Regions from separate parts of the Thalassotalea atypica genome, predicted to be linked through region 1. Evidence: predicted binding sites of a transcription regulator. Region 1 holds the regulator's gene; each other region holds the start of a gene.
The links. The regulator NrdR, encoded in region 1, represses ribonucleotide reductase genes. The targets are predictions, from matches to a motif close to AAACACNANATNTNGTGTTT.

Region 2: a site for NrdR is predicted at 6,079-6,098, ahead of nrdG (anaerobic ribonucleoside-triphosphate reductase activating protein). Genes of this name have one in related genera too.
Region 3: a site for NrdR is predicted at 6,128-6,147, ahead of nrdA (class 1a ribonucleoside-diphosphate reductase subunit alpha). Genes of this name have one in related genera too.

Annotation. Positions count from the first base shown of each region.
Region 1 covers NZ_AP027364.1:1,089,418-1,100,696, reverse strand. Annotated here, with positions in the region: gene tpx (thiol peroxidase) at 149-784, shown strand; gene ribBA (bifunctional 3,4-dihydroxy-2-butanone-4-phosphate synthase/GTP cyclohydrolase II) at 876-1,985, opposite strand; gene QUE03_RS05070 (riboflavin synthase) at 1,995-2,657, opposite strand; gene ribD (bifunctional diaminohydroxyphosphoribosylaminopyrimidine deaminase/5-amino-6-(5-phosphoribosylamino)uracil reductase RibD) at 2,660-3,796, opposite strand; gene QUE03_RS05060 (hypothetical protein) at 3,796-4,116, opposite strand; gene nrdR (transcriptional regulator NrdR) at 4,176-4,631, opposite strand; gene QUE03_RS05050 (spinster family MFS transporter) at 4,879-6,240, opposite strand; gene glyA (serine hydroxymethyltransferase) at 6,504-7,760, opposite strand; gene QUE03_RS05040 (hypothetical protein) at 8,031-8,603, opposite strand; gene QUE03_RS05035 (RNA polymerase sigma factor) at 8,603-9,106, opposite strand; gene QUE03_RS05030 (ABC transporter permease) at 9,261-10,424, opposite strand; gene QUE03_RS05025 (ABC transporter ATP-binding protein) at 10,421-11,158, opposite strand; gene QUE03_RS05020 (alpha/beta fold hydrolase) at 11,168-11,279, opposite strand, start outside.
Region 2 covers NZ_AP027364.1:4,179,104-4,190,382, reverse strand. Annotated here, with positions in the region: gene proB (glutamate 5-kinase) at 1-942, shown strand, start outside; gene QUE03_RS18775 (glutamate-5-semialdehyde dehydrogenase) at 942-2,201, shown strand; gene QUE03_RS18770 (uracil-xanthine permease family protein) at 2,511-3,752, shown strand; gene nrdD (anaerobic ribonucleoside-triphosphate reductase) at 3,828-5,612, opposite strand; gene nrdG (anaerobic ribonucleoside-triphosphate reductase activating protein) at 5,599-6,075, opposite strand; gene QUE03_RS18755 (hypothetical protein) at 6,272-7,660, opposite strand; gene QUE03_RS18750 (GyrI-like domain-containing protein) at 7,781-8,230, opposite strand; gene QUE03_RS18745 (CBS domain-containing protein) at 8,243-8,671, opposite strand; gene QUE03_RS18740 (NnrS family protein) at 9,223-10,401, opposite strand; gene QUE03_RS18735 (RrF2 family transcriptional regulator) at 10,457-10,915, opposite strand; gene QUE03_RS18730 (sodium:solute symporter family transporter) at 11,050-11,279, opposite strand, start outside.
Region 3 covers NZ_AP027364.1:2,416,990-2,428,268, reverse strand. Annotated here, with positions in the region: gene QUE03_RS11180 (response regulator) at 1-767, shown strand, start outside; gene QUE03_RS11175 (diguanylate cyclase) at 815-2,131, shown strand; gene yfaE (class I ribonucleotide reductase maintenance protein YfaE) at 2,121-2,405, opposite strand; gene nrdB (class Ia ribonucleoside-diphosphate reductase subunit beta) at 2,455-3,585, opposite strand; gene nrdA (class 1a ribonucleoside-diphosphate reductase subunit alpha) at 3,742-6,012, opposite strand; gene QUE03_RS11155 (HAD family hydrolase) at 6,420-7,094, opposite strand; gene ubiG (bifunctional 2-polyprenyl-6-hydroxyphenol methylase/3-demethylubiquinol 3-O-methyltransferase UbiG) at 7,094-7,804, opposite strand; gene QUE03_RS11145 (APC family permease) at 7,956-9,242, shown strand; gene QUE03_RS11140 (Mpo1 family 2-hydroxy fatty acid dioxygenase) at 9,339-9,869, shown strand; gene QUE03_RS11135 (TIGR02922 family protein) at 9,955-10,197, opposite strand; gene gyrA (DNA topoisomerase (ATP-hydrolyzing) subunit A) at 10,629-11,279, shown strand, end outside.

The DNA of each region.
Region 1 (11,279 bases):
GCGTTAGCTGAAGTAAAAATCCCGTTCAAAGCACGATTTAATGGCAATTTAAGGAGGACAAAGGTAAGCTTATCGCCATAGAAACCCTAATAGGCAACGATTTATGAAAATTTTAACATTACTATACTCATGTACATTTAGTGCTCTTATGATTAGTACTAGTTTCGCTAACACGGTGAATCACGAACCGTTAACAGAAACGAGTGATCTAGTTAAAGCAGGTAGCAAATATGTCACTTTACTTGGCACCCAAGTCGCTGAAGGTGATACAGCACCTGATTTTAAAGTGGTCAACGACAGCTTTGCACCGGTAACATTGCAAGATTTCAAAGATAAGACCGTGTTGATTTCTGTTGTACCAAGTTTAGATACTGGCGTGTGTTCATTGCAAACTAAGCGATTTAACGAGGAAGTTGCCAACTTACCGGATAACATCGCAATGTTAACCATTAGCAACGATTTACCTTTTGCACAAAAGCGCTTTTGCAAAACGGAGAGTGTCGATAAAGTCAAAGTACTTTCAGATGCCGTGTGGCGTGATTTTGGCAGCAAATACGGGTTATTGATTAAAGACATGGGGTTGCTTACTCGAGCTATCTTTATTATTGATGAGCAAGGAAAAGTGGCTTACAAAGAGCTTGTTGAAAATATTTCTCAGCATCCGAAATATGACGATGCAATTGCAACCTTAAAAGCCTTAAGCTCTACTGAGGTACTACCAGCCTTACCTGAAGAGAACATTGAACAACCAGAGGCAGTGAACGAGACCAACGACAGTCAATAATTTTACGTTGTTATGAAGTAGCAGAAATAAAAAAGACTAAGTAATACTTAGCCTTTTTTATTGTTTAACTATCACTTATGAATTAAGAAAACTAATCCGCAATATACTCAACAATTTCAAGTCCGAAACCAGACAACGAATGATACTTAGTTTGAGCACTAAGTAAGCGCATCTTACAAACACCTAAATTGGCAAGAATTTGTGAGCCAACACCAACATTTCTTGAACCAACATGGCGCTCTACTTCTTTAATCGTTTCGCCAGCATCTAGCTTGGCATACTTTTCAACCTGAGTAATCAATGATTCAGGTGACTCATGCTTACCTAGTAACACTAAGACGCCGCCCTCTTGAGCTATACGTTCAAGGGCTGTGCCTATTGGCCACTTATTCACGCTATCACGTTGGCTAAAGAGTAAGTCTCTAAACGTATTTTCTAAGTGAACACGCACTAATGTTGGTTTATCAGGGCTGATCTCCCCTTTTGTTAAAGCAAAGTGTGCTTGACCGTCGATGGTGTCTTTAAATACAGTCAAATCGAACTCACCAAATGCGGTTGGTAACTTACACGCTGAAATACGTTCAATGGTCGTTTCAGTTGCATTTCGGTATTCGATTAAGTCAGCAATGGTGCCCATTTTAATGTCATGCTTTTGAGCAATCTGCTCTAAATCAGGGCGGCGCGCCATAGTGCCGTCTTCATTTAAAATCTCTACAATAACCGCCGCAGGTTCACACCCTGCCATGCGAGCAACATCAACACCTGCTTCGGTATGGCCAGCACGGTTTAACACGCCACCGTCTTTAGCAATGAGCGGAAAAATATGTCCCGGTTGAACAATGGAGTGATGATCTGCATCTTTAGCACATGCCGCTAACACGGTTGTTGCACGATCAGCGGCTGAAATTCCCGTAGTCACGCCGTAAGCAGCTTCGATTGATACAGTAAAGTTCGTGGTAAATTGTGCATCATTTTTGTCGACCATTAACGGTAACTTTAATGTTTCACATTTTTCACGGCTCATTGGCATACAAATAAGACCGCGACCATGGGTCGCCATGAAGTTGATTGCCTCCGGCGTTACTTTTTCGGCGGCCATAATGAAGTCGCCTTCGTTTTCACGATCTTCATCATCCATTAAGATAACCATCTTTCCTAATCTAATGTCTTCGATGATTTCTTGTGGGGTATTTAATTGCATGACAACCTCTTATTTCGTAATAATGCCACTTTGCATCAGCAAAGCTTCAGTAACGCCTGATTTCTCTTGCGTTTTATTTGAATTTTTCGTTAATAAACGTTCGATATACCTAGCCATAACATCAACTTCCAAGTTCACTTTGGTGCCTACTTGGTACTGACTAATAATCGTTTCTTGCGCGGTATGCGGCACAATCGTAAGTCTAAATTTATCTGCGGATAACGCATTGACCGTTAAACTGATCCCGTCTACAGTAATTGATCCTTTTTCGGCAACATAGAGAGCAATGTCTTCGCTCATCGATAACCAATACTCGGTACTGTTACCATTATCGACAACGGATAAAACTTCTCCTACCGCATCTACATGGCCTGAAACAATATGACCACCGAAGCGCGTGGTTGGTAACATCGCTTTTTCTAAATTAACCGTTTGTCCGATGTGATAATGGGTAAAGCCTGTACGAGTCAACGTTTCTTTTGAAACATCGGCACTAAAACTAGTGTTGTCAAAACTAACCACCGTCAAGCACACGCCGTTTGTTGCAATCGAATCACCAAGGTTGACATCACTCATGTCGAGCTTACCAACAGCGACAGTAACGCGAGCACCTTCACCATTGATATTAATGGCCTTAATTTGACCTTTTGCTTCTATAATTCCTGTAAACATTTCTAACTCTTTGACAGCAATGCTGTGATTTTTAGATCTGGGCCAACCATACGCACGTCTCTAAATTTCAACGTTTTAGCGTCTGCTAAAATCGAAATTTGAGGCATAGCTAACATCGACTTACCTTCAGCTCCCATCAATTTGGGCGCTTGATAATGTATCAATTCATCTACCAACTCTTGTTCAATAAAAGCACCTGATAAATTGGCACCGGCTTCAATCAGTACATCATTAAACCCGCGTTTCGCCAATGCCAAAAGTACTTGCTTTAAATCGGCTTTGTCATTATCGGACTTTGACACCAAAAGATGTTCTACAAAATGGGGCCAGCTATGATTGTTTTCAATGTCTGTACCAATAATAATTATTGGAGATTTAATGTTGAATAATGCCAGCTTTGGCGAAAGACGGTTTTGACTGTCAATAACCACGCGCACAGGTTGCCTAAGGTGCTCTTTTTGATATTTAGCCTTTAACCAGCCAAGCTCTTCATGTCTAACGCTCATTTTGGCATTATCAACAATAACCGAGTCCGCGCCGGTAATAATTGCACAGCTTTGTGCACGAAGTCGTTGCACATCACTTCGTGCCTCTGGTGAGGTTATCCACTTGCTTTCACCACTGGCCATGGCGGTTTTACCATCTAAACTCGTGGCCAGTTTACAACGTACATAAGGTAATTGTTGAGTCATTAAGGAAATAAATCCAGCGTTTAAATCTCTTGCATCTGCTTCAAGCAAACCGTAGGCCGTTTCAATGCCTGCATTTTCAAGCATCGTCAGTCCGCTACCTGAAACTTGTGGATTAGGATCAACCATAGCACAAATGACGCGAGCAACTTTTTCCTCGATGAGCCCTTTAGCACAAGGTGGCGTGCGGCCAAAGTGGCTACAAGGCTCTAACGTAACGTAAGCAGTACAACCTTCAATAGCTAAACCATTAGCTTTGGCGTCAGCAATGGCATTGACCTCAGCATGAGCACTACCCGCTTTTTGATGATATCCTTGACCAATAACTTGATTTTCTTTCACTAACACGCAACCCACTCTTGGGTTAGGCGATGTGGTGTAAAAACCTTGTTTGGCAAGGCTAATGGCAAGCCGCATATATTGATGATCAGCAGTGGTAAATTTAGTCATTAGCTTCTCTTATTTGAAATGCTGCCATGTGCGTGTTCAATTACCACCACTTTTGCTTCAGGAAATAGCAGTTGAGCGCGCTGCCACGTTAGTTCGGTAAACTTGCCGACTACCCAAATATCAAAGACGTTATTATCGTGAGTGAATATACTAATGGTGTTCTTAGCCCGCTGAATTTTTGCTATTTTTACTTTTTCAAGTGATATAACGCGGCTTTTCATCAGCATACTAATTGCCGATGTCCTTAGCGTCACTTTGTCATCATTGTCTTCTAATATTTTATTTGGATCGTTGAAATAGCGACTTCTTGTGACAATCATATGTATTGACAAAAATAACAGCCAAATAATTAAAAAGTAGCTACTTTCACTCATGGCCGTTATTTGTCGTCACCAAGGCGAGCTATTTCTTCACCAAACTCACGGATGTCTTCAAAAGAACGATAAACCGAAGCAAATCGCACGTAGGCTACTTTATCGAGCTCTTTGAGCTGCTCCATAATAATGTTGCCCAACATCTCACTAGAAAGCTCTCGCTCGCCGGTAGCACGCAATTGTGATTTCACTTTGTTGACAGCCAATTCGATATTTTCAACACTGACCGGACGCTTTTCTAATGCGCGCTGTAAACCACTTCGCATTTTATCTTCGTTAAATGGCTCTCGTGAACCGTCTCTCTTGATAATGCGTGGCATGACTAGCTCTGCAGACTCAAACGTTGTGAATCGTTCGTGACAGTCGGTACATTCCCGCCTTCTTCTGATCTGATGGCCATCAGACACTAATCGAGAATCTATTACTTTTGTGTCGTTCGCCGAACAAAATGGACAAAACATGAACGCTCCTTAAGCAATGTGTCTTGAATTATTTATCGCACTATTTTAATCGAAAACAGATTGTTAAGCGAAAGTTATCCCATTTTTTTTAGCTGTCACTTTATGGCAAATATAAATCTATATTTTAACCAAACATGAACGAAGAGTGTCCGAGAACGGTAATCTATAAGATTAAATACAGCTGAATAAGATGCGGATATGAAGGTAAAGACTGCAATAGCACTTTTACCCTCTTAACTCCCAAATATTAATCAGGCGCATTGTCTAAATCAGTTTTTAAATGGTTTGCCGCGAGATAAAAATGGCATACAGACCAAAAACTCACCAACGGTAATATAAACAATATTGCATAACGTAATGACTCAGCCTGATATGTTGGTATTAAATAATCACTTAAAATACCTACCGACCATGGACCTAGCCCCAAGCCAACAATATTAATGATCAGAAATAAAATTGCCGATGACATAGCCCGCATTCTTAAGCCGACTAAGCCATGGGTCGTTGCTATAACACAACCTAAATAAACATTGGCCAGTATCGCTGGAACAATCATCGACATTAGCGCTGCATACATACCATCAGCTAAACAAAATAGTATTAAAAACGGTAGTGCGATAAAACCGACAAGTCCCGGTAACCAAACGTACCAGCGTTTATCTTTAGTCGCTAGTTTGTCAGCCAGTAAACCACCACCGAACACACCAATAGCCCCACCGACTCCTATTATTAGTGCTAGCCAAGTACCAAGTTCACCTGTCGACATACCATGTATGCGGATCATAAATGAAGCGGTCCAGCTTGATAAACTGTAGCTAACAAAGGCATTAAGCGCCGATGCCAAAGCGAAATGGCGGAAAGATACTCGGCTCCATAATAATTTGAGCACCGAGCGAAACGACGATTTTTCAATACTTGCTTGACGATTTTCAGCCATTCCTCGAATTGGCTCAGCAAGCGTCATTCTAACGATAATCGCTAATAAAATACCCGGAGTACCAACAACGATGAACGCAACCCGCCAACCAAAATATTCATTCAGCCAGCCACCGAGTAAAAATCCGAATAAAATACCGACGTTGACGCCGGTTGAATAGAAGCCTAACGCGCCTGCTCTTTTTTCTGGCGGGAAGATATCGGAAATAATCGAATGTGACGGTGGACTCCCCCCCGCCTCGCCTACCCCAACACCAATGCGAGCTAATAACAATTGAAGATAATTTTGAACAAAACCGCTGACCGCCGTCATCAGGCTCCATAAAAATAGCGACATTGAAATGATATTACGACGGTTACCGCGATCTGCCCATCGAGCAATAGGTATTCCCGCCGTGACATAAAAGACAGCAAATGAGAATCCTGTAAGCAAACCCAGCTGGCTATCGGATAATTGAAGATCTAATTTTATCGTTTCCTGTAGAATCGCCAATAACTGTCGATCAATAAAATTAAAGCTATAAACAATCGTTAGCAGTACTAAGGCATAGTACTTTTGTCGACTTTCGGTTTGTACTCTTTCCTCTATATTTGCGCTTTGAGTGGGAGCACTAGAACGGTTATCTACCGTACAATCGTCAATTGCCATCACGTCATTCTCATTGTCAGACATATACTGAGCCTTGTGGACATTCTTTTTTTTGTTTTTATACAAACAAGATAACACCTTAATGACTAGACAATGTCAAGATCCAGGTATTTTGGTAAATAGTCTTCTGCTAATTGTTTCAGCCTCGTTCACCCCATCGACTTTGCCCTGTTGCGTTTACCAATCAAAATAAATTTTGTCGCAAAATCAAAAAAGGCCGCTATGCGGCCTTTTAAATCATTTTAACAGATGAAGTCAGTAATTTTTTTTCATCTGATATTTATTTCTTATGCATAAACTGGGAAGTTAGCACAAATTTCTTTAACTTGTTCTTGAACTCTTTTGCTAACGTCTTCGTTTTCAATATCATCTAAAATATCGCAAATCCAACCCGTTAGTGTTTTAGTTTCTTCAACACCGAAACCACGACGAGTAATCGCTGGTGTACCTAAACGTAAACCAGAAGTAACAAATGGCGAGCGAGGATCGTTAGGAACCGAGTTTTTGTTTACCGTGATGTGTGCCTTACCAAGGGCAGCATCAGCATCTTTACCTGTGATGTCTTTATCAATCAAATCAAGTAATAATAAGTGGTTTTCAGTACCGTTTGACACCACTTTATAACCACGTTCTTGAAGTACTGCGACCATCGCTTTAGCGTTATCTAGTACTTTTTGTTGGTATGTCTTAAATTCTGGTTCTAATGCTTCTTTAAATGCAACCGCTTTTGCTGCAATCACGTGCATTAACGGACCACCTTGACCACCAGGGAAAACGGCTGAGTTTAATTTCTTATAAACAGCTTCGTCATCACAAGCAGAAACAATTAAACCACCACGTGGACCGGCTAATGTTTTATGCGTTGTTGTAGTTACAACATGTGCATGAGGCAATGGGTTTGGATATAAGCCAGCAGCAATTAAACCAGCAACGTGCGCCATATCAACCATGAAATATGCATCTACTTTGTCTGCAATTTCACGCATACGCGCCCAGTCAACAACACCAGAAAAAGCAGAAAAACCACCAATGATCATTTCTGGTTTATGTTCTAGTGCTAAACGTTCCATTTCTGCGTAGTCGATATCACCCGTTTCTGGGTCTAAACCGTATTGAATGGCTTCATATGACTTACCAGAAAAGTTAACGTGTGAGCCGTGAGTTAAGTGACCACCGTGAGCTAGGCTCATACCTAACACTTTTCCGCCTGGAGTAACTAGCGCTTGAAATACCGCAGCATTGGCTTGTGAACCAGCATGCGGCTGAACATTGGCATAAGTTGCACCGAAAAGCTCTTTCGCACGATCGATTGCTAACTGTTCAGCTTTATCAACAAATTCACAACCACCGTAGTAACGCTTGCCAGGATAGCCTTCAGCATACTTGTTCGTTAATTGAGAGCCTTGCGCCTCAAGTACACGTGGACTGGTGTAGTTTTCTGATGCGATCAATTCAATGTGTTCTTCTTGGCGAACGACTTCGTCAGTCATTGCTTGCCATAAATCAGCATCGAAATCAGCAATATTCATATCACGAGTAAGCATGTCTTATCCTCTTAGGGTATAGCATTAAAGCGTTATAAAGTGAGTTAAAAATTGAAATTTGAGGCGGCATATTTTGCCCGAATCTTAAGAGTTTGTATATCTTTTAACTCATCATTTATCGGTGAAATAGCAGCTAAAATGTTCCCTAAATTCCAACATTAAAAGCTGCCGCCTAATATATGAAAGTTAAAACCGACAATCAAGAAATTTAAATCAGATTTAAAAAGTTTTACCCGAATATAATTCGGAACATCCGTACAGCCCCGTATCTTAGTCGATTTCGTTATTTTCTAGACGTTCTTTTTCCAATACACGTTTTTTGTGATAATGATGGGTTATGGCATAAGACAAAATAAGAATTGAATTTCCAATAATAAACGCTGGCAAAACTGATTTATCGGTTCCTTTTTTCATTTCATAGGTGAACCAATTCATTGCAGGTAATAATGCCCAAAATGAAACTTTCATCAACACACAATATTTTATCGCGCCTTCAATGCCACTGATGTAGCGCTCAATTGCCTGTTCTGGGCTGGCATCACTCATTCGCCAAGTTTGCTGTCTTATCTTAATTTCGTAGTAAACATACACGGTAGATAAAATTGCACCAAAGCCTAAGTACGCCATCACAGGTGTAGGCCATTGCCCATCATACAACCCAAAAAAGAATGATATATATAAGCCGATAGTAGCTATCAGGTTTAGTACGATAAATCCTTTCGCGATCATGGTACGTTTTTTAAACTGTTTGATCAGGAGGTCTACATCAATATGTTCATAAGGTTGGCTTTGCCAATCTTGCGCGATTGACTCCCAACTTTCATCTAAGGGAGATTTATCCATCAGTTAGCCTCCAGTAATTTCATTAACGCTGATTTTGAACGTTGTAACCTGACACCGACTAAGTTTACCGAAATTGATAATGTATCTGCCATTTCTTGATAACTCATTCCTTCAAGTGCCAAGGTGATCACTTGTTGTTGTTCTAATTTTAACTGTCTAATTGCACGACTTAAGCGAAGTTGTCTTTGCGCCTTATCAAGCTGTTGATAAGGCGTTTCAGCATCAATAGCAACATCCAAATGTTCATCTATATCATTATCCGCTTTCACTGTACGCACTGCCTTAGCTACATGTGTAGCTAAGATATTATGAGCAATACGAGCGACAAAGGTTTTAACACTTGATGCTCCTTTGAATTTGGGCAGTGCTTGCCAAATATTCAGTGCAATTTCTTGCAGCAATTCTTCTTGAATCGCCGGTTTAGCTTCAAAACCCATGATCATATGACGAAGCATTTTTTCATGCTCCGTCATCCACTGCTTAAATGTTACCTGATGGCTCAAGTAGGTGTCCTTATTGTTATTATTGTCCTGAGAACAAAATAAGCTCTCACGGCTGCAGGCCGGATTTTCGCTTTTTGTTAACTTTGCGGCGACTCTAACATAAGACTATTTTCCAACCAACAAGTAACATAGTATTAACAATCAAATGGCAAATTTAGCTTAACGCCATCACCACTTTCTCTGATTTTAATTTCTTCGCCAACACCATCACTAATGCCGCAGTTATGGCGATAGTAACTGTTCCCGTCACGAACAAGGCTCCCCAATTCACTGGTAACCCCTTAAATAGATCTTCCATAATGATCGACTGACCCGCAATGGGTAACCAGTCTAACCACTGCGGCCTATTGTCAATAAACATCATTGCAACAGGTACCATTGATGGCGCCATGATCAGCATCGTGACTGTCGATTGTGCCTCTTTAAAGCTTTTGGCCTGAAAGGCAAAGAACAGTTGCAATGCTGCGGCTAAGAAACAAATGGGGATCAAGAGCATTAATAGTGCACTAAAAGTAAAAGCGTCGATATTGAAGGTAGCGCCGATTTTGCTTAAGTCGACAAAGCCGACAGACAATGTGGTTAAGCTCAGCATTAGAATGACCGACAATATAGAAATGGAGCTTGAGCACAGTAATTTTGCCAAGACAATTTTGATCGTACTCACGGGTTGGCACAAAAGCATTTCAAGTACGTTGCGCTCACGCTCGCCTGCGCTTGAGTCTATGGCAATGGAAAGCCCTGACATAAACGCTCCCATTAATAAATAAAGCCCAAGCATTAAGCTTATCATCATGGCGTTGCTGCTCGGCCTCGCGATATCTTGCTCGACCAAATTCACTGGTTGTAATAAGCGAACGTCAATCCCACGCATGATTAAGCGTTTGTATCCTATTTTTCTTGCATGACTTCGCACCACATCCTTGATGCGTCTGATGGGTGCTAGTGAGGGTTTGTCACTGTAATCCGCCCGTAAAACAATATCGACAGGGTAACCTTCCAGCATATCCTCTGCATAAGACGCTGGAATGGTGATATTAATATTACGCTCTTTCCAAATGCGCTGCTGATCACCTTCGGCTTCATCTGTGCTGAGTATATTCTCATCGATAAAAGCTTTCATTAATTTCGGGGCATGCTCGGCGCCGACTATATTGACATACACCGGCGGGGTATCGACCATCTCTTCAATCATGGTTTTAGACATAAACATGATCATAACAGGTGCGAGAAGTGCCATTGAAAATGCCACCATAAGTGCACGTTTGTCACGTATTGCTTCTTTAAATTCTTTGATAATTAATGCTTTTAACTGGATCATGCGGCAACTCCTTCATCAGAGCCAATGAGTTTAACAAAGGCTTCTTCAAGTTGAGTTTCCCCCGCGAGCTCGCATAGCTCTTGCGGCGTGCCTTGAGCCGCTAGACGGCCATTAGCAACAATAACAACGCGATCACATAATGCAGCAACTTCCTGCATCACATGAGAAGAAAATAAGATACAGTGACCTTTTTCTTTAAAACGGGTTAAATGGTTACGCAGTACCCGAGTGCTCATCACATCTAAACCTCGTGTCGGCTCATCTAATACGAAATTTTTAGGTTGATGCACTAGAGCTTGTGCCAAGGTGACTTTCATACGTTGTCCTTGTGAAAAGCCTTGAGTTTTTCGATGAGCTAACTCTTCCATGTCCAAGTCTTTTAAAATTGTATTAATTGCATCATGTTTTGCCTTGCCCTGCATGCCATGAATACTGGCGAAATAGTCAATTTGTTCGTAGGCAGTCAGACGCTCATACAAACCAAATTTGTCTGGAAATATACCAAGCTTGGCTCTGGCTTGAATGGGATGCTCCAACGCACTAACACCATCTATCGTAGCACTGCCTTGATCTGCTTTTAATAATCCGTACAGGCTTCTAAGGCAGGTAGTTTTACCTGCACCATTAGGGCCAAGAATTCCGGTTATCTCTCCATCTTTGGCAATAAATGACAGACCATCTAGTGCTTTTACGTCTTTACCAAACGTTTTATGTAAGTTGTTTACTTCAATCATTTTTCGTCCCTAAATATTGCCATTTAAACTGGTCATAAATGACTCGTCTGGAATTTCCGTTAAACATTTTTCATCAAGCTGATCTGGTTTCAATTCGGTAAGAAATTGATTAACCACATCG
Region 2 (11,279 bases), 1.3 Mb from region 1:
TTAATACAACACGGCTCACCCAACCCCTCTATCCCCACGAAACAAGCAATGGCTTCTGTCGGCCAAATGAAAATGATGGCAAACTGGCAGCGTTTTTTTGATGAGCCTTGCTCTCAATTATTGATTACACATGGCGATTTAAAAGACCGTCAACGATATATTAATATTAAAAATACACTTCGGATTCTGCTAGCGAATAAGATCATCCCCATCGTCAATGAAAACGATACGGTGGCAACAGATGAGCTTAAAGTTGGGGATAATGATAATTTGGCGGCATTGGTTGCGCTGGTCAGTGAAGCAGATTGTTTACTTATTTTAAGTGATATTGATGGTGTATTTGAACAAGATCCTAGGGTAAATCCTGATGCTAAAATGCTCAAAGAAATAGGTAAAATTGATAACAGCATATATGCGATGGCAGGTACAACACGCAATCATGTGGCAACAGGAGGCATGAAGACGAAAATTCAAGCCGCTGAAAAGGCCACTGAAAACGGCATAGAAACTTACATTATCAATGGCACACGTAGCGACGTATTTGATCGCTTATTAAATGGTAGCAACCCAGGAACGCATTTTGTCGCACAACAAAATGCAATTCGGGCTAAAAAACATTGGTTAAAACACACACTCAAAAGCTGTGGCCAAGTGAAGATAGATCAAGGTGCAGTTGCTGCTTTATTACAAAAAGGTGCGTCGTTATTACCGTCAGGGATCAGCAGAATCTCAGGGGCATTCGCTGCCGGAGAACTGATAGAAATTGTCGATAGTGAGTCTGATCAGATTATCGCACAAGGCATCAGCCAATACAGCTCTCAAAATCTTGGGCAAATCATAGGTTTTCAAAGTGAAGCCATCGACGGCATTTTAGGATATTGCCCTAGCAAAGTGATCATACATCGCGATGATATGGTACTCGTCAATGAAGGAAGTAAATAATGTCCGTACAAACATTTGATATGACAGACATGGCAAAGCAGGCAAAAATTGCCAGTCGTGAAGTGGCGCAGTTAAATACCACACAAAAAAATAGCTTGTTGTTGGCAATGGCCACAGCCATTGAAACGAACAAAGAGCATATCATTGAACAAAACGCTTTGGATCTAACCGCTGGTGAGCAAAAAGGTTTATCCATTGCGATGCTTGATCGTCTAAAGCTTGATGATGATGGAATATCTGGCATCGCTAATGCAATTCGAGAGATAGTGGCTTTAACGGATCCTGTTGGCCATATGGCAGAACTTTCACTACGTCCTAATGGCATTCAAGTGGGGAAAATGCGTATCCCTCTTGGCGTTGTTTCTATGATTTATGAAGCGCGTCCGAATGTAACGGCTGAGTCGGCAGCGCTCTGTATTAAATCAGGTAATGCGGTAGTATTACGTGGGGGCTCAGAAGCAATTAATTCAAACCTTGCTATCGCAAATTGTTTGCATTCAGTGCTATCTGAGTTCGATCTAAACCTTAACATGGTGTCTGTAATTCCAGATACTAGTCGCAGTGTTATTGAACAACTATTAAAGCAGCGTGACTATATTGATTTAGTGATCCCACGTGGCGGTGAAGGGCTTATTCGTTATGTGACGGAACACAGTCAAATACCAGTGATCCAGCACTTTAAAGGTGTTTGTCATTTATTCATTGATAAATTTGCGGATTTAGAAAAAGCTGTATCAATTTTAGTTAATGGTAAAACACAACGCCCTAGTGCCTGTAATGCCATTGAAACGTTATTGGTTCATCAAGATATCGCTGATAGGTTCTTGCCAATGGCAGAAAAAGCGTTAGCTAATAATGCAGTCATTGTTCACGCCTGTGAGCACAGTCAGGGGTATTTTTCAGGGGCAACATTAGCTACGCATGACGATTTTCACGCGGAATATTTAGCGCAAGAGATTGCCATTCGCGTGGTTGATAGTTTTGAACAAGCTATTGAGCATATCAACGAATACACGTCTGATCATACGGAAGTGATTGTTAGCCAAGACACCTCGAGAAGTCAGCAATTTGTTCGTCAAATTAACTCTTCTGTGGTGATGGTTAACGCATCATCGCGATTTTCAGATGGTGGCCAACTTGGGTTAGGTTCAGAAATTGGGATTTCCACCAGTAAATTGCATGCTTATGGTCCAATGGGATTAAGTTCATTGACCACTGAAAAATTCGTTGTTTTTGGTGATGGGCAAGTAAGAGATTAATTGCTTAGCATTCAAAAAGAACCTTCACTTATAAGTCATTTGAGCAAACGAGTTTTATGATTTGCTCTCATAGGTGAACATAAACATACGAGTTTACAAAGCATAGTGTCGACTGCAAGTTGTGGTGCAGGGACATTTCTTACATCAGATCAAATCAAAGCAAGTTTTCTAGTTGAACTACAATGGTGGTTACAGCGTAATTTGTTCTAGGGTGATATCATCCATGAGCATATAAACTGTACCGGCTGTTTTGCGTTCGATCGGTACAGTCCTCATAGTTTGAAAATTGATGAATAGGAATGAGAACGAATGAACCAGTTTAATTTCAAGACGCCATTGCTGGGTTTACAAATGCTCTTTGTTGCTTTTGGTGCCTTGGTTCTTGTGCCATTACTGACCGGATTGGATACCAACGTTGCACTATTTACTGCCGGTGTGGGAACCCTTGTTTTTCAATTGGTAACTAAACGACAAGTGCCAATTTTCTTAGCTTCTTCCTTTGCCTTTATTGCGCCGATTAGCTTTGGTGTCGCCAATTGGGGTATTGCCGCGACAATGTCTGGGCTAATTGCTGCCGGTTTATTGTATGTGCTGTTGAGTTTTGTTGTCGCTTGGCGTGGTAATCAAGCGATCAGTAGAATACTTCCTCCTGTAGTAGTTGCACCGGTCATTATGGTGATTGGGTTAAATCTAGCGCCTGTTGGCGTTAACATGGCGTTAGGAAAAACAGGTGATGGGGCGATGCAGTTGGTCGATATAACCCATGCACTGATCATTTCATTGTCTGCATTATGTACAACTATCGCGATTTCACTTTTAGCCAAAGGCATGTTAAAGCTCGTGCCTATTTTAGGGGGATTGTTGGTTGGTTATATGGTGGCCTTAACACTGGGATATGTGGATTTTGCACCTGTGATTGCAGCTTCTTGGTTCGCCATACCTCACTTTGTCGCACCGCAATTTCATTGGGAAGCCATTTTGTTTATCTTGCCCGTAGCTATTGCCCCGGCTGTGGAACATGTTGGTGATATTATGGCGATATCGAATGTTACCGGGAAAGATTTTCTTAATAAGCCAGGTTTGAAGCGCACATTATTAGGGGATGGATTAGCGACAACTTCTGCGGCTTTATTTGGTGGCCCACCGAATACAACCTATTCAGAAGTAACGGGGGCAGTAGCATTAACGAAGGCGTTTAATCCTGTGATCATGACATGGACTGCGGTGTTTGCGATCGCGTTATCTTTTGTTGGTAAAAGTGGCGCTATTCTTAGCACGGTGCCGGTACCTGTCATGGGCGGCATTATGGTGTTGTTGTTCGGCACTATTGCGGTTATTGGTATGAAAACGCTGGTTAATGCGCAAGTTGATCTAGGCAATAGCAAAAATATGACCATTGTTGCCGTTACTTTAGTCTTTGGCTTGGGTGGAATGCATTTTGATTTTGGCGTGTTTCAACTAAAAGGTATTGCACTAGCTGCTATATCTGCTATTGCTTTAAATCTATTACTACCGAGCCCTAAACACTCTGTCGAAGAATCAGCTCAGTAAAAAGAGGAATAGTCATATATAAAAAAAGCCGCTTTAGCGGCTTTTTTTGGGTTCAACCAATGAGCATTTAGCGCATTATGCGACGTTGCTTTTGTGGTAATGCCTTAAGCCATGTTCTTTTTGTCGATCTGAACTAAACGAAGAGACTCGCTTTAAGTAACCAATAACGCGTGTACCGTGGTCTACGTCTTCACTTCCGCACTTGTTACAGCTTGAGAGAGTACGTTTATCAATAGCTTCACATGCATTACAAATGGTGATTTTTACATTAATACAGAAGTAGTTACAGCCTGTCGTTGCTGCGACATTGAATAACTTTAAATATGCTTCTGCGCTCAGTGGCTCATCCAAGTTTAAGTGTAATGCAGAGCCGCCGTCTAAATATTGCGTGATTTCTTGTCCATGCAAAATGAACTTATCCATTGAGTTGATGTTGTCATCTTCTACGACATAAAAGTAAGAATTGTAGCAGTCGCGTTTTACTTCATAACCGTCTTTTCTGTCCCATTTAGCGTTTTTTACCCCTAAGTTTTCTGCGGGAACAAACTCGGTATTGAACATGTAACCATACTCTGCTTTTGCAACCTTGTTGGCGTCGTAAATCACTTTCAAATTTTCGCTGACAAAAGCTTTGTATGCATCGTTATTCCCAACCGTTAAGCCTTTATATTCAGCCGCTTCGGCCATACCGTTAATGCCAATAGTTAAAAACTGCTTATCAAGAGAAATAAAACCGGCGTCATAAACACTTAATGCGCCATTGGCCAAGTATTCTTCCATTAACTTGCGATAGGCGACTTGGTATTTTTGAATTTTTTCGATTTCAGCTTGTAAGTCACGACCGTCCTGAATCAATCGATTCATGTTGATGGTGATAACATTGATTGATCCAGTGGCTACACCACCAGCACCTAATGTGTATGAGAACGTATTATCTGATATTTCATTACGCAATCGACAACACGAAGCAAGTGAATCAGCACTTTCTGACATATAAATGAAGAATGAGCTACCTTCTGCTTTTTCTTGTGCGAGGTTTTTAGCAAACGCTAGATCTTTACATTGGCCATTTTCCGTCAGCATTGCTGCGGTAACTACGGGGAATGTCAGCACCGCTTTTTCTCGTTCTTGATTGAACCAAGTTAAGAAAAAGCTTTGCAGTGAAGAAACCGTCGACCAATTTGCTTTAGAAAAATCAGGGAAGACAAAGTTTTCGAACATGGAATCAAAATAGAACTGATCAAATAATGAGATGTTCCAAAATACACTTTGATAGCCTCTTGCGGCCGCTGGCTGATTGATCGCGTAAACTACATGCTGCAGGTGGTTTTCGATCAATTTAGTATGCGTAATTAAGTAATCATCACCATAATCTTTACGAGCAAAATAATCAAAGTAAGTTAGAAATTCTACCGATGCGACCGCTCCTGCAAATTGTGCAGAAATAGCAAAAATCAAGTTCACAAATGAACCACAAAATGACTCTATATGTTTAGGCGCTTTTGACTCTCCACCAAGCTTAGTTAAACCGTCCAATAGGAATGGATACATGCTGATAGAAGTGCAATAAGGCTTAATGCTGGTTTCGTCATGAACATAAATTTCGTGATCTTGAATTTGACGTTCATATTCTTGTGCCAACTCTTCAGAAAATACTTCACTGATTTTATTTTTGACTAAGCCACGGTTTACTTGAATGAAACAGTCCTTAAGCAACTCAGCTTCTAACGTTGCAATGTTTTTTTGGGTAACATTGGCATTGGCGTCCATCTTTGAGCCATCGGCGGCATTACTGGCTGAAAAGTATTGTTCTATGAACTGAAGTTTATTATTGATTTGTTGTTCACTAAGCTGCAGCATGTTGTACTCCCTGAGAGTTAAATAAATGATTGAGCGTCTCGCCCGTTTTTACATTCATAAAAACCTGATTTGTTGTGTCGCTGTCTAAACCACCTAATGCAGCATCCCACTTTCCGGTTTTAAGAAAATCTAAATGGTGGCTAATGGATAAGTCTATATACTTTCTGCCAGTATAAAGGCAAGTTTTAAGACCTCTAGATTGAGCTATGCAGAGTAAACTAATGAGTTGACTCGGCTGCCATTCGCCACCAAAAAAAACAACACAAGAGATCAAGTTTTGATATTTGTTTAACCAGTATTCGAAAGTCTCTTCATTTAAGAAAGTGCCGTTTTCTTTTTTCCACAGCTCTGTGCTATGGCAGCCATTACAGCCAATGTCACAGCCAGTAATGCTAAAGCACAAGCTGATTTCACCGGGCACTTCTTGAAATACGATTGAGGGCAATAGTGTGTTGAAAATCATATATGGCACTATATGTTGTGTTTGTTTTAATTTTTAACACAATATATAGATCAAGCAGGCGTGTTGAATTGATTTAGATCAAGCTAGGTTTTTGTTGGTGGGGATTTGCACAGGTCGATAATTAAGCTAGTTTTATTAGATGTAGAGCTGGCGCAGTGATCCTCTAAATCCCTGCGCCAAAATTATTTTTTACTATCTACATCTTAGTGAAGCTAATTGCTGCGTGAGTGAATAAGATGGTCGTTGGACCTTCAAAGCCGGAATCTGTCATGATGCTGAAGTATGCAATACCACGTTCATCAGTTTCAATATTTAATTGACGTTCAAGATCTACCGTATTAAATGGCTTTATCGCATAAACATTTGAATCTGGATTGCAGTCTAACAGTGACTCTTCACCAATATCCCCTAACACAAGACCTTGATTTCCTTCGCTAAAATTATTACCGATATCAAGGTTGATACGATAATGATCATCGCCTTCGATTAACATTTGTGCGGGCTTTTCAAGAGATAAGGCTGTTTTTACTGCAACTGAATGTGGTGCACCGCCAATACCAAAACATTGATTGTTAACATTAGTGGCGATTGAAAGTACAACGTCAGCAACATAAGACGCATTGGCTGCTAAACCTTTAATCGGCTTATTTAACAGCATACCCGTGTCGTCACTGCGGTTGTATGAATGAAGCAAATAACCAGCAATTGTATTTCCACTTGCATCTGCTACTTCAGTTAATGGCGCAGCAGTTAACTCCCATTCAAATTCGCGGCCAATCGGATAATCAAAAAATACCGCTTCTACTGCAGGTTGCGCTACGGAAAAGTCGACGACTTCTTCAAACTGTAACGCGTCCTTTTCTGACTCGACGAAATCAGCATTGAACTCAGTCACATAAATGCTTGTCGGTCCTTCAAAGCCAGAATCTGTTGCGAAGGTGAGCCACAACTTACCTTGTTCGTCTGAAGTGACTTCAAATGTACGATCGGCATTTGAAAATTGTTTAAGGGCATAATCAGGGCTATCAGGAGAGCAATCAACAAGTGTGCTTTCGCCAATATGGCCTAAGGACTGCCCATCTAAACCTTCTTGTACCTGATTGCCAATATCAATATTCATGCGGTAGTGATCAATCTCGTCTACATATAAATCAGGTTGTTGTTTTGATAAGCCGGTTTTTACTGTAACTGCGTGAGGAGCACCACCAATACCAAAGCATTGATCATTAACGTTCGTCGCGATTTCAAGAGAGAAACTAACATCATAGTGAGTATTAGGTTTTAGGTTGTCAATTTGTCGCGTGAGATACATTTTAGTGTCGTCACTACGGTTGTACGAATGTAAGTAATAACCTGTTTTTGCTTCGCCAGATACTAAAGTAAATGACTGATTTTCTAATGCGGTGAGCTCCCACTCGACTTCACCACCTACAGGATAATCAGCAAAACCTGATTGCCATTCTCCGTTTGTGTTTCCTAAATCGTAAGAAACTGAATTTGTATAGTCCTTATCGCTGTCATTACAAGCGGACAACGTGACAGCAATCATTATAGCTGAAACACTTTTTAACCATCTAGTTTTCATGTATTAAACCAAAATAAACTCATTTACAGGAGCTTGCATTATGCATTAAAAAAACAAGTGATCTTGTAACAGTAATGTAAGTCTTAGTCTGGTTTTAAAGGATATAAGGCGGAGTGCAGACTACTTGATTGCAATATGAACTTCTATTTGATCGCCGCTAGGGTAATATTCAAAATCGACCGTATGTAATCGTTGATGATCCGCATTTTCGTTGCTGAAGTAATGCCATACATCTGTCCAAGCATTAATCGCAATATCAGGCATTTTTCCTTGAGCGCAAAACACTAAATATTTCCCTGCTGGAATTATCTGCTTTTCCAAGTTCAGCTTAGGCGGCACTGTTTTTCCATCAAAGCCGGCTAACACTGTAAATTGGCCTAAGTGATTTGACTCATAATCAAAATAAGCGCCATAGACACGCTCACCGCCAACATAGTCAACGGGTACTTCTTGATCAAAATGTTGCCACAATCCCGGAATTCTTCCAGTGCTAGCATTCATTTCAGTAGCATTATCTGTTCTGGTAGAAAAACCATGGATGATGGTTTTGCTGACGATTCTGACTTCCATTGTTGTCCTTTTCTATTTTGACTCATTGCTTAGTGATTTTGGTTTCTTGATCGCTTTGAGTATATCTCGCCAGCTGATAATACCGATGGGGATGTTGTCGTTATCGACAACAGGAATACACGAGATTTTATTGTTCATGAACAAGGTTATTGCGTCATACACATCTTGGCTTTGCTCAATGCTGATTGGCTTTCGGCTCATCACTTGATGCACTTTTCTATTTAACGTTGCTACATCTCGATGTCTTTCTGCTGCTGTGCCAATATGAGGGCTTATCGCTTTTAAAAGATCCCGATCAGAAACCACACCGTAAAGTTTGCTATTTTCCACCACAACTAAGTGATGAAAACTCTTATTGGAAAATATTTCATTTACCAGTGCTAACTTGTCATCTAACTGAACAGTCATTATTGGTGAAGACATGATTGTCGTAACATTCATCAGAATACTCTCTCCATTTAATATTATCTAATGAGTACAACTTAAGAGTCTATCGCGGTGGCATCAAAATTAACATATAAAATCGTTCGTTTTAAATTATCCAATTATTTCGATAGAAAAGATTTCATTCAATGGGTTTAGCATGTAATGAAATTACTGTTATCGCGAAGCGAAGGAGGATGGCGTAGCACTGTTTGTGATATAGATTGGCTTGTTATCGATTGTTAACGAGTAGATAGCAAAAATCCAATAATCACGACAATTATTGGATTTCTCAAACTGAGTATTACTGACTAAAAAGAAACTATTCTTCAGACGTTGTTTCTTTTTGCTCTGCTTGTTCAGTTTGCTCAGTTTTTTTCTCTTCGTGGTTTTGGCCACCACATCCGCCACAACAGCTCATAATAATTCCTCTTATAAATTAATTAGGCCAATCTTATTAAAGATGTATTTCATATGCAACTTCAAACGTGTGCTAAAACGCCTATCTTTTGGCTAAGTCGTGCGTCGTTGATCTAGATTAAGTTTTAATCGGATGATGTTCTCAAACATTACACTCGCGGTTTAGTTAAAATAGGCAAGTAAAGGACGAAAAAGCTCCCGTAGCCAACGACCCAAAAGAACACAGCAGTATTAATCACTTCCATGTAGTCTTCTAACCAGTAACCACCGAAGACTCGAACGACGAACGAAAATATGATCGCGACCAATGCAAAAGTCATCGCTTTGCCAACGATTATTTGTCGGCCAGTATGCCCTAAAGAAACACGAGAGATCATCGATAAAATCATGCTACCCATTGCGCCAACGGTTAGTGTATGAATGGCTTGAGAATGGGTAAACATTGGAGAAATTTCTGATAAGCCGAAAATAATCAGGCCGATAGGAATACACCAATAACTAAAGTGTAGTGACCAAACTAAAGGTGTTCTCAATGTTACCCAAACCTTCCAACGAGCAACACGAATAATATGAAAGAACGCACAACTGAACAGTAATATGGCTTTGATAGCACCACTGATATCTATTACTCCTAAGGTGATGAAAATGACAAAAACGGTGCTGGTAATGGTTGTTGTATCTAACCATTCGATTGTCGCAACACGTGAGGTCTGCGTACCGTTTGCCGTGAACATAGGAAAAACACGCCCGCCCATAATGGTCATAACAAGTGTCACCATCAAAACCATGGCAGTGCTGGCATTAGACATTAGCATTGGATCATTGTTGATAGCCGCAACGTGCATTGCAATATTAGTCGAGGCCATAGCCAATAAAATAGGGATAAACATCAAGTTGCGCCATAGTTTCACTTTAACAATTGGATAGCCCAATGCGATAGCCACAGCAGGTAGAAAAGACACATCTATCACTGCAATAAACCATTGAGGAACTAATGCTGGCATAAAAAATAGCACACGGGCACTGAGCCAAAGCAAAACTAGCCACATCAACTTTTTGCCACTAATACTTGGCACACCAGTCCAATTTTGTACAGCGGTTAAAAGAAATCCTGTAATAATCGCGGTGGCAAAACTAAACAACATTTCATGTATATGCCACCAAAGTGAGCCTCCATATATTGCTGTGCTGATACTGCCATTTAACAGCAGACTCCACATGATTAAGGCGATGACACTAAATAATGCGCCCAATAGAAAGAAGGGCCTAAAGGCTAATTCCAATATGGCGGGTGGGACTGGGGTCGTTGAGCGAGGGTTAATGTTCATGTTGATAATCTCGAAAATTCCAAAGTGGGTATGTAAATGAAGTTGTGGTGCTGGGCTATAACACTTTTACAGCAAGCAACTCATTTAAGGCAGGCGCGTGTTTGTGCCCAATTAAATCGTCCAAATGATACTCATCTAACGTTTCATAAAAACTTTCTAACGCTTTGGCAAAAATACCTTTAAGTTGGCAACTTGGTGTTATTACACATTGATTTGTTGTACCGAAACATTCGACTAATTTGGTTTCATCTTCAAACGCACGAACAAGCTCACCAATGTTGATATCATTGGGCGGTCTATTAAGCTTAATACCGCCATTTTTTCCACGGATCGCGAGCACATAGCCTTTAAGGTTCAGTTGCTGAACTATCTTCATTAAGTGATTTTTTGAAATGTCATAGCTGGTAGCAATGTCATTAATCGTTGCAAGTTTCTCATTATTAACTGCAAGATAAATTAAGACGCGTAACGAATAGTCGGTGTACCTGGTAATATGCATACGATGTTTTGTCATGAACGCTCTAAAGATGTATTTATTTTACATCTTTGTTGTGGCAAAGGGAATGATTTAGTTTGATACTGGTTTCATGTCGGCCGGGTCTAAACTTCAATGCCTTTTATTGGCATTGAAGTTTAGAGGTTATATTGTTACCACCAAGTGACGTATAGCGCTGCAATAATAATCGTCAAGGCAATTGCTGCGGTGTTGAATGTAGTTGATGTAGTGAACTCAATCTCTGCTAAGTTTACGCTTTGTTCTGGGTGTTTTTGAGCAGTGGGAATGAATAATGAAACCGCAACCGCAACAACTAAGCATATTAAAAACACTAGCCCAACACGATCAATAAATGGCAAGCTCGGCCATAATACTTTTAATA
Region 3 (11,279 bases), 1.3 Mb from region 1:
CTGTAGTTATAGGAATATTAGAGCAAATTGGTTGTCACGCTGATATCGCTAACAACGGCAGAGTTGCAATTGAGATGTTGCAGCAAGTGGCAAAAATTAATCCTTACAATATCATCTTGATGGATTGTCAAATGCCCATAATGGATGGTTACCAAGCGGCAACTACGATTCGAACTGAACACCTTACTAATGTTGATAAGGAAGTTCCTATAATTGCCATGACGGCAAATGCAATGAAAGGAGACAGAGAAAAATGTCTCAATGCAGGGATGAGTGACTACATTGCCAAACCAATTGATAGTGACTTACTCATTAAAAAAATAATCTACTGGTCAAATTCTTCTAAAGTTAAAGCATCTAGGCCTAAAGTACATAGCATTAGTTCTGCAGAGGAAAACGAACATCAAAATGAAAAAATCAGTGATGATGTTGTATGGAATGAAGCGGGCCTGCTGAAAAGAGTAAGAAACAATAAAGCGGTGGCAAAACAATTAGTCCAAATGTTTATTGAAGACTCACCCGACATGTTGAAATTACTGCTTAAATCGGTCAATACAAAGCAATATGATGATGCATCTGCTGTGGCTCATAAAATTAAAGGCTCAGTGCGTAATATTGGCGGTGAGAAACTCGGCGTATTGTCTGAAAGCATTGAGCAAGCATTGAAAAATCAAGAACATGAGGAAGTCAAAGTTTTACTGAGCCTATTTGAGTCAGCATATAATGAATTTTCACATGCCCTGAAAAATTCAGAAATTTTATTATGATCAATAATGCTTAATATCCAAGGAAGTGCCATAAGGTAAGCGACTGAATGAATAAAATATTAGCGGTAGATGATGCGCAAGACACATTGCTTTTGTTAGAGTTTGATCTTCAAGCAGAAGGCTATGATGTTATTACAGCAAAAGACGGAGAAACGGCGTTAGTACTATTAGAACAACACGACATAGATCTTGTTTTACTTGATTTGTACATGCCAGGGTTAAGTGGTTTAGACACACTGAAAAAGCTCAAATCTCAATCTAAACATTTGAATACACCTGTTATAATGCTGTCGGCTTCTGATGATGAAAATCAAATAGTCTCTGCGTTAGAATTAGGCGCTAATGACTACATAACTAAACCTTATATTCCGAAGGTATTATTGGCTCGCCTCAAAACGTCATTAAGACTTTTAGAAAAAACCTTAAAACTTGAAAGTCTGGCGAAAACTGATTTTTTGACCAATGTGAACAACAAAAGAAATTTCGAAAATTTGGCAATTGCTTCTATCAAGCAAATGTGCAGAACAAACAACAATGTCACGATTGCTATGCTTGATATTGATTATTTTAAATCGGTGAATGACAATTACGGACATGATGTGGGTAATGAAGTTTTAAAACTATTTGCCTCAACGATGAAAAAGGAATTTCGTCAGTACGATATTATTGGTCGAGTGGGCGGCGAAGAATTCGCAGTCTGTATGCCTAACACCAATCTCAAAGAAGGTTTTAATGCCTGCGAGCGATTTAGAAAAGTGATTGAATCTTTGGAAGTAGCTATTTCACATGAAAAAATATCATTCACCGTTAGCATAGGTTTGGCGTCAGTATGCCATAACGAGGGTCATTATGATTTTAATAGCCTTATGAAAGTAGCAGATAAATTCTTATACCAAGCGAAAGAAACTTCAAGAAACTGCACTCGTAGTTATGATGAAATTCACAATCAAGAACATGACGTGGTGCAAACGTTTCTGGCAAATAATATTGATCAAGATACTCTCAATGGTGAAAGCGCTATTGATGGTATCGATTTTGAGATTGGTGTGAATAATGTGCTTGGGGATGAAGCGCTATTTAAAGATATTCTGCAAATGTTCTTTGACGATCACAGCAATGATAGCGATAAAATTCAACAGGCAATTGCTGAACATGATCAAGCAAGCATGAAACACTTGGTGCACACGCTGAAAGGTGTCGCTTGCTCTGTTGGGGCAATGCAGTTATTTGATAATGCAAAAAAATTAGATGCTGCTGTTAATGAAGAACAGGTAGGGAAGTACCAATCATTATTTGATGATGTTTCGTTTGAGTTAAACCGTGTCATTAACGGTATTATAGGCTATTTAAAGATCACTCAATAGTGATCTCTATATCAGTTATAGGAATACAGCAACAAGGTAGAATTTCGTCCTTACCTACAAACGCTAAAGGCTCTCCTTGTGGGTAGAGGATTTCTCCTTTATCTAGAGTGATTCGACAAGCGCCACAAAAACCATCTCGGCAATGGTAATGTACTTCAACGTCTTCTTGTTCTAAACATTCAAGCAATGTATTGTGAACAGCAGAAAACTCTACTTCCTGATCATTGACTGAAATTGTAAGAGGGCGTGGTTTATCGGTATTAGACATAGCCATAATTGAACGCTACTAGCTTTGAAATAATACCGATATATTGGTATGTAATTTAGAGATCGAAATCATCGAAATCGTCTACAGCGACTGAAGAATCAACTTGGCCAACCAAGTAACTAGAGATCTCAGTCTCCTGAGGAGCCACCTGTACATTGTCACTAACCAAATAGGCATTCATCCAAGGTAGTGGGTTACTTTTAACATTAAACGGAGCATCCAATCCAATAGCAGTCATACGTTGGTTACTAATGTATTCAATGTACTGGTTTAATATTTCTGCATTTAAGCCTATCATTGAACCGTCTTTGAATAGGTATTGTGCCCATTCTTTTTCCTGTTCAACAACGTCCATAAAAATTTGACGTCCGTCATCACGCATTTGTTCAGAAATTTCTTTCATTTCTGGATCGTCATTACCTGCGGCCCAATTGTTCAAAATATGTTGAGTACCGGTTAAGTGTAGTGCTTCATCACGAGCAATTAGCTTAATGATTTTTGCATTACCTTCAAGCAATTCACGCTCTGCAAAAGCAAAAGAGCAGGCAAAACTAACGTAAAAACGAATTGCTTCAAGGGCGTTAACTGAACAGATCGCTAGGAATAGACGTTCTTTTAATTTACGCTCAGACACCTCAATAGTTTTATCTTCAACGTCATATTCACCTTCACCTTGTGATTGCAATAACTGCGTAGTAATAATGACATCATCAAAGTATTTAGCAATTGAGCTGGCACGTTTCAAAATAGCTGGGTTTACAACGATATCATCGAACACTTCACCAGGGTCGGTAAAGAGGTTTCTCAATATATGTGTGTATGATCGTGAATGAATTGTTTCACTAAATGCCCATGTTTCTACCCAAGTTTCAACTTCAGGTAACGATACCAGAGGCAGTAAAACAGCATTTACAGAGCGTGCTGCCATGCTGTCTAGCAACGTTTGATATTTTAGATTTGAAATGAAAATATGTTTTTCTGATTCAGTTAAACCTTGCCAATCTGCACGGTCTTTTGAAACATCTACTTCTTCAGGGCGCCAGAAAAAAGATAACTGCTTTTCAATTAATTTTTCAAACGCAATAAATCGTTGTTGGTCATAACGTGCAACATTAACGCTATTCCCCAAAAACATGGGCTCTAAAAGGGCGTTGTTAGGCGTTTGATTAAATGTAGTGTACGACATCGATTACTCCTGTTTATATTGTGATTGTGCTTCACAATATCGTCGTTTTTAAACACCTTTATTCTTCTTAATTTTGGTGTTTTGGGTATGAATAAACCGTAGTGAACTTTATTCACTACGGTTGATATGAGTTTTATTTTACTGACAAAGGCATGTCTAAATTTTACACGCGCCGCCTTCACAACCATCATCTACTTCTGTTTGGCTGTCAGCAGCGCCATCACGAGTATTATGGTAGTAAAGTGTCTTCACGCCGAGTTTGTAGGCCGTCAATAAGTCTTTAATGATCTGTTTAACAGGTACTTTTCCGCCTTCAAATCGTGAAGGGTCGTAATTGGTATTTGCTGAAATCGTTTGATCGATGAATTTTTGCATAATACCGACGAGTTCTAAATAACCGTCATTGCTCGGAATATTCCACAATAGCTCGTAATTACCTTTTAATTTTTGGTATTCAGGTACTACCTGCTTTAATACTCCATCTTTACTTGCTTTGATGCTGATCAATCCGCGAGGTGGCTCAATACCATTAGTGGCATTGGAAATTTGCGATGATGTTTCAGATGGCATTAAGGCAGAAACTGTCGAGTTACGAACGCCGTATTTTTTAATATCAGCTCTTAACGATTCCCAATCTAAATGCAACGGCTCACCAGTAACTTTATCGATCTCTTTTTTATAAGTATCAATCGGTAAAATGCCTTGGCTTAACTTTGTTTCGTTAAATAGCGGACAAGCCCCTTGCTCTTTAGCTAATTTATTCGAAGCTTTAAGTAAGTGATACTGGATTGCTTCAAAGGTTCTATGTGTTAAGTTATTTGCACTACCGTTTGAATAAAACACGCCATTTTTAGCGAGATAATAGGCATAGTTTATTACGCCTATACCTAAAGTTCGACGCCCCATAGTTGCATTAAATGCAGCCGGTACAGGGTAGTCTTGGTAGTCTAATAAGCTATCAAGTGCGCGTACTGCAAGATCAGCTAATCCTTCTAATTCATCAAGGCTTTCAATTGCCCCTAAGTTAAAAGCAGATAAAGTACATAACGCAATTTCACCGTTTTCATCGTTCACATCAACCATAGGCTTAGTCGGTAAGGCGATTTCTAAACAAAGGTTACTTTGTCTGATTGGCGCATGTTCAGGGTTAAATGGACTGTGCGTATTACAGTGATCAACATTTTGTAAATAGATACGACCTGTGCTTGCTCGCTCTTGAGCAAATAAGCTAAATAGTTCGATCGCTTTAATACGTTTTTTACGAATTGAATCGTCTTGTTCGTATTTCACATAAAGTTCGTCAAATTTATTCTGATCTTCAAAAAATGCGTCATACAAACCAGGGACATCACTAGGACTGAATAAGGTAATAGATTCACCTTTGATCAGACGTTGGTACATCAGTTTATTGAATTGTACACCGTAATCTAGATGTCTAACTCGGTTCTCTTCAACTCCGCGGTTGTTTTTAAGCACCAGTAAACTTTCAACTTCTAAATGCCATAACGGGTAAAATAATGTTGCGGCACCGCCTCGAACACCACCTTGAGAACAGCTTTTAACGGCTGTTTGAAAGTGTTTGTAAAAGGGAATACAGCCCGTGTGAAATGCTTCACCATTTCTGATCGTACTGCCTAGTGCACGTATGCGACCTGCATTAATACCTATACCTGCACGTTGAGAAACGTATTTAACAATAGCGCTTGAAGTTGCGTTAATTGAGTCTAAGCTGTCACCACATTCAATCAGAACACATGAGGAGAATTGACGTGTTGGTGTGCGTACTCCGGCCATGATCGGTGTCGGTAAAGAAATTTTAAATGATGAAATTGCATCATAAAACCTTTTGACATACTCCAAACGAGTATCTTGTGGATACTTCGCAAACAAACACGCAGCCACTAAAACATATAAAAACTGTGCACTCTCATAAATTTCACCTGTTACACGGTTTTGAACTAAATATTTGCCTTCCAGCTGTTTAACTGCAGCATAACTGAAATCTAAATCTCGGCGATGATCAATGAATGATTCTAACGTTTCAAATTCAGCAGGCGTATAGTCTTCTGTCAAGTGTTTGTCATATTTACCCGCCTCAACCATGTTAACAACATGATCATATAACTTAGGCGGTTCAAATTGACCGTACGCTTTTTTCCGTAAATGAAATATTGCCAAGCGTGCAGAAAGAAACTGGTAATCAGGTGTTTCTTCAGAGATTAAATCTGCGGCAGCCTTAATGATGGTTTCATGAATATCTTCGGTTTTTATACCATCGTAAAATTGGATATGAGACTTTAGCTCTACCTGTGAGACAGAAACGTTATCTAACCCGTCTGCCGCCCATGCTATAACTTTATGAATTTTTTCTAAGTCGATAGCTTCTTTTTCGCCATTACGCTTTGTTACGAAGAGATTACTGTTCATGAGGACCTTGAATTGTTTTTATTATAGTAATTGTTGTTTGAAGTAGAACCAGATTTTGTGCTGACAATATTCGTTGGTTATTGTCAAACTTTTTTAGTATGTGTTTGAACATATGATGCACAAGATATAGTGATTTTTAAAAATATAATCACAAGATAATGAGGTTTTGGTGTCATTGCAAGTCCTAAAAAACTGCTTGATTATTTAATAATCGAGCAGCTTTTTGACCAGTTAGTATTGACTAACCTAGTGCGGCTTTTCAAATTTGAATTTAGTAAAACGCAACGGTTATTTTTACTAAATTTACACCTTTAGAATTATTTTGTGTTGTTTCGCACAAGTTTAATTCAAAAAAAGTATAAAAATAATAAAATGATTAATAATCAATGAGTTGCATGCCTTGATTACTAATTGCTCATCAGTTGACGGAATAGGTTTATCAATTGCTTAGGATTTGAACAATGTAAATTGGCTGACCAGTTAGCACATGCATTTTGATCAACAATATAACCCCAAAGCGCTATTACAGAATACATATCGGCAGCATTTGCAGCTTGTATGTCTCTAGGCGCATCTCCTAAATATACACATTCATTTGGCTTGATATGTAAATGTTGGCATGCGTGTAATAAAGGTTCAGGGGCGGGTTTTCTACTTGGTAAACTATCACCGCCAATATTGACATAACTTTTTGACAACTCAGGGTAATAGGGCAATAACGTGTTTGTTAGTCCTATGGGCTTATTAGTGACGATACCCCAAGGAACGCCTTGTTGGTTTAAAAAGGCCAGCAACTCAGTAACACCCTCATACAATTTAGTATGCACCGCAATATTTGCTTCGTAATAAGATAGAAACTGTTGCCGTAATGAATCTTCATTAAATGCATCTATTTTGTTGCCAAAACCTAAATGCAATAAGCCTTTCGCTCCGTCAGAGGCTATTGGTCGGTATTGGCTTGGGTTTACGATTGGAAAATCATTAGATTCAAGTACATGATTAAGTGCTGCGCCTAAATCATCTGCTGTATCTAATAATGTGCCGTCTAAATCAAATAAAACGCCTTTAAATATTGTTGACATTATCTAACCTTTTGACAGCACAACAGGTAGTTAACATCCAGCCCTGGGCCTAATTTGTGGTTTTCAGTTAACGGGTTGTAGTGAATGCCTGTGGCGTCAATACACTTAAGGCTATTTGATTCTGCCCACTCAATTAGGGTTGAAGGCTTGATAAATTTATTATGATCGTGCGTGCCGTCAGGAACTAATTTTAATATTTTTTCTGCTGCCAAAATCGCTAGAAGGTAAGACTTTGTCGACTTATTTAACGTAGAAAAGAATACATAACCACCAGGTTTAACCATATCAGCGCAGGCTTTAATTACGGAGGCGGGATCTGGTACATGTTCAAGCATTTCCATGCATGTCACCACATCAAAGTGCTCAGCACAAGCACGCGCTTTTTCTTCAGCAGTGATTTTTTCATAGTTCACTGTTACACCAGACTCTAACGCATGTAACTTCGCCACATTTAATGGCTCTTCTCCCATGTCTATACCTGTCACCTTGGCACCCAGTTTAGCAATGCTTTCCGTGAGTATGCCACCGCCACAGCCTACATCAATCACCTCTGCATCAAATAAGTCCGGCTTATGTTGCAAAATGAACTGTCTACGCAGTGGGTTGATTTGATGTAACGGTTTAAAGTCACCTGTTAAGTCCCACCATTGACTGGCAACTTTTTCAAATTTTTCTATTTCTTCTAAATTTACATTGAGAGATTTTGACATTAGCGTAAGGTATTTATCAGTGAATGCACCGGATTCTAAACTAAAGTAGTTTGTAAACCTAGCATTGAAAATAACAATAATAACGCGTTGTTTGATCCTTCTCATATTTTGAGTTGCTCAATTAATGCAAACCAAGGAAGTGTCGTAATTAATGTCTTCTTCTAATTTTAAAAGAACAATAACTAAGCTGGGCATAGCAGTTTTGGCCATTAATGGCTTAATTGGTGCTGGAATTTTTGCTTTGCCAGCAGGAGCAGCAGAGCTGAGCGGTAACTTAAGTCCTTGGATGTTTATCGTATGTGCATTACTGATGTCGTTAGTGATTTTAAGTTTTGCTCAATTATCCGCTGGTTTTGATAAAACGGGAGGACCAGTACTTTATACTCAAAAAGCTTTTGGTAGCCATGTCTCTTTCCAAACGACGTGGCTTTTATATATTGGCCGCCTTACTGCATTAGCAGCCAACAGCAACGCGTTGGTTTTGTACCTTGGCTTTATCTACCCGCCATTTAATGAAGGCTTTTTAAAAATCATTTCCCTTGTTTGTGTACTGAGTATGTTAACTGCAATTAACTTGCTTGGCGTTAGAAAGACCATGTTGGTATTAAAGAGCATCACCATGTTGAAAATATTGCCTTTAATACTTTTTATTGCTGTTGGGTTTTTCCACTTAGAACCAGAAAAATTGATATTATTTGAACCAATGCCATTTTCACAAATGGAAGCAACGTTACTTCTGTTGGTTTATGCATTTATCGGTTTTGAAGGAGCGTTAGTACCTGCAGGAGAAAGTGAAAATCCAACTAAGAATATTGCCAAGGCATTAGTCCTGACATTGATTACTACTGCTGTTTTATATTTTTGTATTCAAGCAATAGCGGTGTCAGTGTTGCCTAATTTGGCCTCTACTGAGGCACCCATAGCTGCAGCCGCATCGACGATGACTGGTGATATAGGAGCTGTGATTATTACTGTTGCGGCAATCATTTCTATTGCGGGTAACTTATCTACAGTCATTTTCACCGCGCCTAGAATGACTTATGCGCTAGCGGAGCAGGGGAATTTTCCTTCATGGTTTGCCAAAGTCACATCGGAAGAGAAAATTCCACGTAATGCCATTTTATTTTTAGTCATCGTTGCTGGCTTTTTAGCTATTACCGGCAGCTTTATTTGGCTTGCCATCGTGAGTTCGTTGGCACGACTAATTGGTTATTTTATAGCTATTGCTGCACTGGTAAAACTACAGCCAGAGTTAAGATCAAAAGGGCAATGGCGACTGCCGTTGGGATTAGTTATACCCTTAAGTGCATTGTGCGTGTGCTTATGGCTTTCCATTCAAGCTAGCGTAAACTCTTGGCTTATGACGGCGCTATTTATGATTGCAGGCAGTGGTTTATACTTCTTGGGCCGACATAAGAAAACAGAAACATCTCATTGAAATGAATTTTAGCAGCATTTTTGCAGAAGTTTGATTGATTTTGTTTGTTTTTGTCGTTAAATTGACGGTAAGTTCATCTTAAAATAATAATTAAAAATGAAATCTATTACAGATCAGCTCTCAACTTACAAAAGTGTTCATTTAAATACCAGCAATATCAAAACCCACTTTATCGGCATTCCGCTGATCATATGGTCAGTAGCGTTATTACTTAATATTGTAAGTTTTGATTTTACCATCAATAGTGAGTTGGTATCTGTTGGTTTAGGGACAATCATAGGTTTGGTTGCTCTTGTGTATTATGTTGCTCTATATATCCCGATGGCAATATTGGTTTTAATAATCTTTGGTCCTATTATCTACAGCACACACCTATTTGTAGGGCACGAGCATGTTATTGTTATTGCAATAGGAGTTTTTGTTGGGGGGTGGATATTGCAGTTTATTGGGCATGCTTATGAAAAGGCTAAGCCAGCATTTGTCGATGATTTAAACCAACTACTTATTGGGCCGCTATTCTTAATAGCGGAAATCTATTTTGCGTTAGGCCTTAATAAAGCAATGGAAGAGAAAGTCTACAATGAAGCGATAGACAAGCGAAAAGAATTTGAAAGCAACAAAAGCTAATGTGGAACATTTGAAAAGCAAGAATTAGTCAGCACTATTAATTGAAGACATAGTGCCTTAAATAATCATCATTGCTAGTTTGACCCTAATAACATGCCGTGGCGGATTCAAAAACTTGTTCATCAAGAACTTGAACTCGCTCACCGAGTTTATTGAGAATGTTAATCTTTCCTTCGCATACAGCAACGATGGATTTGTTCTCTTTAAAACTTCTAGGAATTTCGACACGGCCACCATTTAAACAGATAAAACTTTCTACAGCATGCTCTAGTGCTAAAGACTCTTCATCATAATAAATTATCGTCACTGTTTTATATAAACTGCTCATTGAAATAACCTATGTCATGTTGTGGATGTGCGGATAATTTTACTCTTTTTTAACGTTTAAACTGTAATAACTATGTAAACTATCGCGCTAATTTGTAACACTCATTGGTGTGATAACTTTGGTTGAAATTCACTCAATAATATTCAGGTTTTCTTAATTAATTATTGGTTTTGTTTGAAAAGTAACCTTAAAGATAATTTTTAATCTATCTAGCGGTAATTTTAGGTCTTGGCTAAGTTAAGTTAAATTTAATTAAAACAATTGGTTATTATGTTTAGCACTAAGCTTTAAAAAACTCTTTAAAAAGGTGCTTTATAGAGGTAAATTAAAGCTAAATTTCGGTTAGGGCATCCCAGAAATTTATGTTAGTATGCCTTGTTCGAAAAATTATAATAATTTCAAAAAATCTACTAGTAGGGATCCATTGATTTATGTCCGATCTGGCAAAAGAAATCGTTCCAATTAATATTGAAGATGAGCTTAAAAGCTCATATTTAGATTACGCTATGAGTGTAATCGTTGGTCGCGCACTTCCAGATGTTCGCGATGGTTTGAAACCAGTACATAGACGCGTGCTATTCGCCATGAATGTGCTAGGTAACGATTGGAATAAACCATATAAAAAATCTGCTCGTGTTGTTGGTGATGTGATCGGTAAATATCACCCTCACGGTGATACTGCTGTTTACGATACTATTGTTCGTATGGCACAAGACTTTTCAATGCGTTATATGCTTGTTGATGGTCAGGGTAACTTTGGCTCTGTCGATGGTGACTCTGCAGCGGCTATGCGTTATACCGAAATTAGAATGAACAAAATATCTCATTCTATTCTTGCCGACCTTGAAAAAGAAACTGTTGATTTTGTACCCAACTATGATGGTACTGAGCATATTCCAGCAGTAATGCCTACACGAATTCCTGCATTGCTAGTAAATGGCTCTTCAGGTATCGCTGTCGGTATGGCGACTAATATTCCACCTCATAACTTAACCGAAGTCATCAATGGCTGTTTAGCATTAATAGAAAATAGCGAACTTAGCATTGATGATTTAATGGAATACATTCCAGGCCCTGACTTC